2 regions of the Cytobacillus sp. BC1816 genome follow, and region 2 is predicted to be linked to the other one. Evidence: predicted binding sites of a transcription regulator. Region 2 holds the regulator's gene; the other holds the start of a gene.
The links. Region 2 encodes LexA, which represses DNA repair genes until DNA is damaged. Its sites were predicted from a motif close to CGAACATATGTTCG; they were not measured.

Region 1: ACR42H_RS05745 (SPL family radical SAM protein) is a predicted target of LexA. The motif match lies at 1,943-1,956, and genes of this name have one in related genera.

Annotation. Positions count from the first base shown of each region.
Region 1 is NZ_CP195611.1:1,080,547-1,084,978, reverse strand. Features, by position in the region: gene ACR42H_RS05755 (VOC family protein) at 1-271, shown strand, start outside; gene ACR42H_RS05750 (AAA family ATPase) at 313-1,065, opposite strand; gene ACR42H_RS05745 (SPL family radical SAM protein) at 1,095-1,928, opposite strand; gene ACR42H_RS05740 (protein adenylyltransferase SelO) at 2,509-3,975, opposite strand; gene ACR42H_RS05735 (DUF1540 domain-containing protein) at 4,131-4,286, opposite strand; gene ACR42H_RS05730 (hypothetical protein) at 4,391-4,432, opposite strand, start outside.
Region 2 is NZ_CP195611.1:1,975,308-1,979,739, forward strand. Features, by position in the region: partial or broken gene ACR42H_RS10310 (DUF998 domain-containing protein) at 1-265, opposite strand, end outside; gene ACR42H_RS10315 (CBO0543 family protein) at 499-1,059, shown strand; gene ACR42H_RS10320 (DUF4257 domain-containing protein) at 1,274-1,558, opposite strand; gene lexA (transcriptional repressor LexA) at 1,844-2,467, opposite strand; gene yneA (cell division suppressor protein YneA) at 2,623-2,955, shown strand; gene ACR42H_RS10335 (YneB family resolvase-like protein) at 2,965-3,612, shown strand; gene ACR42H_RS10340 (DUF896 domain-containing protein) at 3,756-3,989, shown strand; gene tkt (transketolase) at 4,220-4,432, shown strand, end outside.

The DNA.
Region 1 (4,432 bases), 890 kb from region 2:
AAAGAATTTGGTCATGCATTCAAGCCTTAACATTTGCGGCAGTAATGTTATGTTTTCAGATACTTTTCCCGGTATGCCATTTACAGTAGGAAATAACATTAATCTCGCAGTTGTCATTAATAACCTGGATAACCTGAGAAAGTATTTTAACAATCTGCAGGATGGCGGCACAGTAACCATGGAGCTGCAGGAGACATTCTGGAGTAAGAGCTTTGGCCAGTTAACCGATAAATTCGGTATTAACTGGATGTTCAGCCACGAAAGTAAATAAGATACATAGATAAAAATGGAGGCATGCGGCCTCCATTTTTCTTATTCATCCAGCAAATGGTGAAGCATTCTTTTTTTATCGTCAAAGAATTGTTTCATGATGCGGTAATGATTCGTTTCCTCCAGCTTCTTTTCTGAAATGCCTTCCTCGCTGAATTCATATATTGCTGCATCCGGATAGGCCATAATGATCGGAGAGTGTGTGGCGATAATAAATTGTGAGTGTTCCCTGACCAAATCATGAATTCTTGTCAGCATTGACATTTGCCGCAAAGGAGAAAGTGCCGCCTCCGGCTCGTCCAGGATGTAGATCCCATTACCGCGAAACCGGTGAAGAAACGTGGAGAAAAACGCTTCTCCATGAGATTGCTCATGTAAAGAACGGCCTCCAAAGGAGTCGATTACTTTTGGTGCGCCACCTTCCCGATCCATTTCTTCAATATTGGAAGCGACATTATAGAAACTCTCTGCCCTTAGGAAAAAGCCATCAGACGGCCTGTCTATGCCTTTTATCACCTTGAGATAATCTCCCAGCACAGAATGCGAATCGAATGTTGAAAAGTTAAAATTGAAAGATCCGCCTTCTGCATTAAATCCTAGTGCAACCGCTACTGCCTCCAGCAGTGTCGACTTTCCCATTCCATTCTCTCCAATCAGAAAGGTTACTTTCGGGTGGAAAGGCACCTCATCCATGGTTTTCAAGCTGGGAAGGCTGAAGGGATACTGATTGAAGGAAGGAATTTCTTCTCTTTTAAGGCTAATACCTCTTACATATTGTGAACGTAACAGATCCATTAAAAATACCTCATATATTTTATAGTCAGCTATTTGCCATAAGGGCTGAAGCCAGCCTTGGATACACCTAATTGAATGGGTGCATCTTGAAACTCCCGGTCCAGCATTTTAAGAACCACTTTATATGCAGATGGATTATACCATTTCCCCAAACCAAGCTCATCAAAAATCTTTCGGATTCCAAGTCTCTCGGTCCTTCGTCCACCGCTTCCATCTCCCATCCAAAAATCGTCAATTGTAACTCGGTTTGCAATAGACTTAAGCTTTGAAGGAAATTCTCTTGAACATGGCAGTAATGGGGCTAATGTTGCTTGAGTTACAATTCCTGCATCTTTTATGTCTTTTAGTGCAGCCATTCTTGCCGGAATGGGAGGAGCCGCTGGTGCAAATGCCTTTCTGACTTCTTCTTTGTCTGTCTCGATTGTCATGGAAATTCTGATACTATCTCCGAATTGCTGAAATAAATCGATATCCCGCTTCACCAATGGCGAACGGGTTTGTACATGTAAAAAGTCAGGCTGATTTTCAAGCATAACTTCCAATAAACTTCTTGTCAGTTTTGAGGTATATTCAATCGGCTGGTAAGGGTCAGTGGAAGAGGACATAAATATAGCAACTTTTCCCCTTTTTTTAGCTTTAGCCAATTCTTTCTCCAAAAGCTCGGCCGCATTTGATTTTATATCAATCCACGCACCCCATTCCTCTTCACGAAAAATGGAAACAGGCAGCTCCCTTACGTAGCAATATTTGCAGCCAAAGGCACAGCCCGCATAGGGGTTCAATGAATGAGTAAAGTTGTCTATCGCACCTTTTGCAGGTGTTAAGATGCTTTTTGAAATAATTTCTTTAATTTGTGTATTCAAGGCAATCACCAAATCGAATGTATGTTCTTGTTCAAAAGTAACACTGTGATTTCCTGATGTCAACAATAAGCACTAACCTCTCCTGCCCATTATGACTCTTCCTTAAAAATTAGGGAACTCAACAATCTGATTACCAGAAGGATCCTCAATAATGAAGTAACGGCCTGGAGGACATGGCTGAGGATTTTCAAAAAGGATTTTCAAAAAGCATTTTCACACCAGCTTCTCTTATTCTGCTAAATCACTTTCGATATCCTTTGAAAGTATCCCAGGCAATACATTGGAGCCCATTTTTTCATCTGCGCTCCAGAACAACCTGTACATCATTATGTACGAGACTGACAATTTTATCTCCATAATGTTTTTATACTTTGAAGCCTAAAACCTCAGTGTGAAAATTCACCGCACTTTTCAAATCCCTTATTTTGATCGTGATCACTCATATTTGGTCCAATATGGAAATTCCCCCCTTTTTAATCATAGAAAAGAATTCTTTTCTAAAAGGAAAATTCTTGCTAAAAAAAATGCCTGACCCGATACTGGGGCCAGGCTTTGCCTATTTATTGGTCATTTCTTCCTATTATGTTCCGCAAAACGTTCGATAAGGCATGCCGGATGGCCCTGGCAGCTTGCAGTATTCTTCCTGTTCTATTGTATAGGCATAAGGATCCTTCAGTGCTGCAAGAAGCTTTTTCATCACGCTGTAATCCCCTTTGTTAACAGCTGCACTCAGAGCTTCCTCAACTCTGTGATTTCTGGGGATGACGGAAGGGTTACTCTTCCTCATTAATTCATTCACAGCTTCTTTCGATTCCTTCTGCCTGCCCAGCCTTTCCTGCCATTGTCCATGCCAGTTTGCAAATTCTTGATCATCAAATATTGAAGTTTCCTCAAGCTTGCCTAAAGTTAATGAACGGAAGGTGTTTGTATAATCTGCTCCTGACTTCTGCATCATCTTTAGAAGGCTGGTAAATAGGGCTTCATCTTGTTCTTCTTCATTAAAAAATCCGAGCTTTGCCCGCATTCCTTCAAGCCAATGATTTTGATATATTTTATTGTATTCGGAAATTGCATCCTGGGCTAAATTTACAGCCTCTTCCTCATTTTCATGCAGCAGGGGCAAGAGGGTTTCAGCAAACCTTGCCAGATTCCATCCGCCTATATAAGGCTGATTTCCATAAGCATAGCGGCCTTCTCTGTCAATGGAACTGAATACGGTTGCCAAGTCATACTTATCCATAAAAGCGCACGGACCATAATCAATAGTTTCTCCGCTAATGGCCATGTTGTCGGTGTTCATGACTCCATGGATAAAACCTGTCAGCTGCCATTTTGCAATGAGTGCAGCCTGGCGCTGGATCACGTTCTGCAAGAGTCCCAGGTAAGGATTTTCATCATCTCTGGTTTCTGGATAGTGGCGCTGAATCGTGTAATCTGCCAGGGATTTAAGCTCTTCAACTGGCCTCCAGTTTGCCGCAAATTGAAAAGTGCCCACCCGTATATGGCTATCAGCCACTCTTGTCAGGATAGCACCTGGAAGCTCGGTTTCGCGGATAATCGCTTCACCTGTTGTTACAACTGCCAGACTGCGGGTAGTCGGAATTCCCAGAGCATACATGGCTTCACTGATGATAAATTCCCGGAGCATCGGGCCTAGAGCCGCCCGCCCATCTCCACCGCGTGAAAACGGAGTTCTGCCGGAGCCCTTCAGCTGAATGTCAACCCGTTTATCCTCAGGGGTTATCTGCTCGCCGATCAGCATCGCCCGGCCATCTCCAAGCATATTAAAGTGTCCAAACTGATGCCCTGCATAAGCCTGAGCAAGTGGTTCAGCTTCTTTTGGAACTTTACAGCCTGAAAGTACCTCAATGCCTGTTTCACTTGTCAATGCATCAATATTTAATCCTAAAGATTTCGCCAGCGGCTCGTTAAGGATCACCATTTCAGGGGATGGTACAGGGTTTGGCTTTACTTTTGAAAAGAATGTCTGAGAAAGCCGTGCATAGCTATTATCAAAATTCCATCCGGTTTCATTACTAGTCGTCATTCTATCTCCTTCCTGTCTGCATGGATTTATTGTCATTTTCATTTATTATACCCTTTCCGGAGAAACTTAGCGGGCTTAATAATCTTCTCTTTTGTATGTAAAAAAAACCTGACGCCGGGTTCTTTAAATACGCCAGCAGTCAGGCCCTCTCACTCTTATTCACTATGCTCAAACGTTTTACAGGCTGTTTCCTCAACACCATCAGCTTCCCGGCCATTCTGGCCAATCACATAAATAGAGTCGGCTACACATTTATCACCTTCAGCCCAATACTTGCAATTCTCTACATTACATAAAACTTCTACTTCCATTCTTGGCCACCTCCTTTTGGGTTACTGATCCATACCCCTTTTCCAAGTGAATTAACCATACGGAATTTAATTCCATAGGCAAATGAAATGGCCAATCGCTGCAGTTATTGGGAGAGAATTAGGCTTCTTAGTTTTATCGTCACTTC
Region 2 (4,432 bases):
GTTTTGTGAAAGATACAAAAAAACAAATTAAAAGGTTAATCCGTTACTAATAAACAATACATTCATCCAAAAATGGTAAGGAGAACAAATCTCATGAGGTGCAATTGAATAGGTGTATTGCCCGCAAGAAGTAACGCCAAGGTCGCTCATTGCATGATTGAAAAAACTGTACGGAACTGTAGCAGTCAATATGAAGGATGGTTCATTTAAAATACAAACAAGTAGCAAACCAACTTAAAATACCGAGCTTCTTTGAAATGTTCAGACGACTCACCCTTTACAAAAGTGTTATATGTAAATTGTATATCCAAAAATGTTAAGAGGGATAGTCTTGGAGATTATATTTGAATAGGGCTAGAGGTTGATGCAGGTACTTCTAAAAAATACAAGCTGAATCAGTTTATTAGGAGGTAAAGGGGGCGGATAAGAATAAAAGATAATTAATTTGAAATATTAAGCATTAGACGCGAGGCAAGGAATGTAAAAGGCGGGTGAATCATGACATTCCAAGAAGGATTAAATCAACTTGATAAGACTAATAAGATCATTACCAATGCAAATAAATTGATTGCCGATGTTAATTTAAACACTTTCTTATTTACTTTAAGCTGGTGGGCAGCCTTAGCGATGTTACTTGTTCCTTGGATTTTGTGGGCATTTTTTCGGAAAAAAGAGAGTTCTGCCCGTTTGTTATTTGCGGCTTTTATAACGATGATAATCTCTACAACCATCGATGGATTAGGTGTTGATTTTGGTAAATGGGCCTATCCGGTAAAGGTCATTCCAATACCAACGATCAGCTACTCATTTCGATATGGAATTGTTCCAGTAGCTATAATGTTTTTAATTCAATTCAAACCAAATATTAATCCAATAGTGAAGGCTGTATTGTTCGGTGGGTTTGGTGCTTTTGTGGGAATGCCTATCATGTCAATTCTGCACTTATATAAAAAAATCGACTGGGCCTATACTTATTCCTTTTTTATCTTAGTTTTACTATACTTAATTGCCCATTGGTTTAGCAGAAGGAGCAGTTTTGAAAAAATAGTAAAAGAGTAAAAAATCCGGGATTTTTACCGGAAACCTTTTGTATTATTGTTTCGTACGGAGGTACATCCCTGGGAGCACGGACAAAATATGTGCACTTACTAAGAAAATCCGAAATCCGAAAACCCCTGTTTGCTGGGAGCAGGGGGTTTTTATATAAATCAAATACAAAAACCCCGTTTCTAAGTGAACGAGGTTTTACTAATTTGTATTTCTCTGCATCTCTCTATTCTTTATGCCTGATCTTTAGGAAATCGAGACATGTCAGCAGTGCGTCTCCTCCAAATCCTGCAATTACCGCAAGGAGCACTACCTTTAAGGCAGAGTCAGGATCTGAAGATACGACCAAAAAAACAGCCGCTAAAGCCCCCATGATAACTTCTTCTAAGACCCCCAGATAGATGAATTTTTTTGTCCTTCTGGGTTTGACCATTTTGCCTTCTTTCCGAATATGTCCAACGACACCGACCAGCCCACCAATCAACAAAGCGAAGGTAATGTTCAAAAACATTTTTTCTTCACACTCCTAAAGTCGAGATTTTGGACAAGCGACCTTAGGTTGATTCTCGGTGTATTACCATTATATAGAAAGTGGCTATAAATTAATATGCATAAAAATACCGAATTTTCTGAATAATAAAATAGTCATACATGACTGTAACTTAGGACCACAAGAAAAGGTATCAGTTACTTTCGTATGATTTCGCTAATAGCATCAGGTAATAGGAACTGATAACCTTCTTAAAATTGGAAAAAATAAAAAGCAGGCAGTGGCTGCTTGCTTTTTATCATTCTATTAATGCATATGGCGGTATACACCTATAACTTTGCCGAGGATAGAAACATTTCGAAGGATGATAGGTTCCATTGTAGAGTTTTCCGGCTGAAGCCGGATATAGTCTTTTTCTTTAAAGAATCTTTTGACAGTTGCTTCATCTTCCTCTGTCATGGCAACCACGATATCTCCATTATTGGCAGTGCTCTGCTGTTTGACGATGACATAGTCGCCATCAAGGATTCCGGCTTCAATCATACTTTCTCCCATGATTTCAAGCATGAATACATGCTCATCAGCTGGTGCCATTCTTTCTGGAAGAGGGAAGTATTCTTCAACATTTTCAATGGCCGTTATCGGCTGCCCTGCAGTTACTTTACCGACGATCGGAACATTGACAGCACTGATTTTAGGGATGTGCGAAGACTCGTCCAGATCTAAAATTTCAATTGCGCGCGGTTTGGTAGGGTCCCTGCGGATCAGCCCTTTGCTTTCAAGACGGGCGAGATGGCCGTGAACTGTTGAGCTTGAAGCCAGGCCGACTGCTTCCCCGATTTCCCTTACAGAAGGAGGATAGCCTCTCAATTTAACTTCTTCTTTAATAAACTCTAATATATCTTGCTGCCTTTTTGATAATTTCACCATCTTTACGCACCTCGTATGTTTTTGTTGTCTCAATTATAGCATCAATTACCATATGATACAAACATAAGTTCGAATTTTTATTGACACAAAACAAATGTTCGGTCTATAATAAAAATAACAAATACGAACATACATTCTTTTAGAGGTGGTATATCATGCTGAAAAAATTGTGGAAATCATATTCTTATGCTATTATTCTCTTCGTTTTAAGCCTGGCAGCATCGTTTATTATGCTCGTGCAAATAGAAACACCTGATACGGAAAAGTTTGTGAAAGTCACTGTTGCAGAAGGTGACTCTTTATGGGAAATTGCTGAGAGTTTTTCGGCAGAACATTCGCTGTCTACAGATCAATTTATTAATTGGGTCGAACAAAATAATGAGATAGCGGCAGGAAGGATTTTTCCGGGCGATGAAATTGTTATTCCAGTAAAAGCATTGGATGACGAGCCTTATAAAGAGCTTGCCAGTTCAGACCTTTACGAATAAGGAGAAGCTATGAAAGCAATTATTTACTGCAGGGTTAGTACAACAAAGGAAACTCAGGAAACGTCCCTTTCAAGGCAGGAAGAAGAGCTGGTAAATCTGGCGAAAAAGCATGATTTTGAAGTAGTCAAGGTGATACGCGAGCAGGCCAGCGGATATGACCTTGAAAGGGACGGTATATTGGAGCTTTTAGACTTAATTAAAGAAAAGGATATCAAGGTTGTCCTCATTCAGGATGAAACCAGGCTGGGGCGGGGCAATGCAAAGATTGCGATACTCCATTGCATCCTAAAGGAAGAAGTCCAGCTGTACAGCATTTCGAATAACGGCCAGCTCGAGCTTTCGGAATCAGATTCGATGGTGCTGAACATTGTTGGGATGGTAGAAGAATATCAGAGAAAGCTTCATAACATCAAAATTAAACGCGGCATGCAGCGGGCTGTTGATAAAGGATACCGCCCCGAGAAGAACTTAAGCAATCAGGGAGCAAATGGCGGCAGGGAAAGAATAGAGGTGCCGATAGAGGAAATTGTCCGGCTAAGGAAAAACGAGTTAACATTTGCAGAGATTGCTGCAACTCTCAGGGGCTTTGGGTACAATATCTCTAAAGCAACAGTCCATAGAAGGTATAAAGAGCATATGGAATCACTTGCTGAATAGAGCACTTTTCTTGTCAAAAGTGTTCTTTTTTAGTATGATGGCAGTTGAGTTTCAGTATTGTTCCATATCTGAAGCTATTGTATAATAAAAACTTCTATCAGAATATCCAAAGGTAAACTTTTGATATAAAGGAGCTTTAATATATGCTGCCAAAACAAAAACTTGCCCGAATTAATGAACTGGCAAAGAAGGCAAAGGAATCAGGTTTAACAGAAGCAGAAGCAAAAGAACAGACTTCTCTCCGCAAAGAGTATTTGGAGACTTTCCGCTCTGGCATGCTGAACACGCTTAAAGGTGTTACAATCGTTGATCCGAAAGGAAATGACGTAACTCCGAAAAAACTGAAAGAATTCCAAAATAAAAACCGCCTTCACTAATATTATAATTGAAAGGGATACACAATGCTGTATTCCTTCTTTTAATAGAAAGCGGAGATGACTCCTATTACCGGCTATCTCCGCTTTTTTTACATACGCCGGGTCTTTTTGTGTCAATATAGTAACAAACCGGCTTTTTTGTCCTTTTCCTGACCCTATTGGTTGTGAAAAAAAGGGACACCCGATAATATTAAAAGAGTAAAGAATTACTACTCGAAAGGATGTATTGAATGTTTAATCACACAGATGAACTATCCATCAGTTCCATTCGTACTTTATCAATCGACGCCATTGAAAAGGCGAATTCCGGCCATCCGGGGATGCCGATGGGTGCAGCGCCAATGGCTTATACACTTTGGACACGCTTCATGAACCACAACCCGAATAATCCTGAATGGTTCAACCGTGACCGTTTCGTCCTTTCTGCTGGACATGGCTCCATG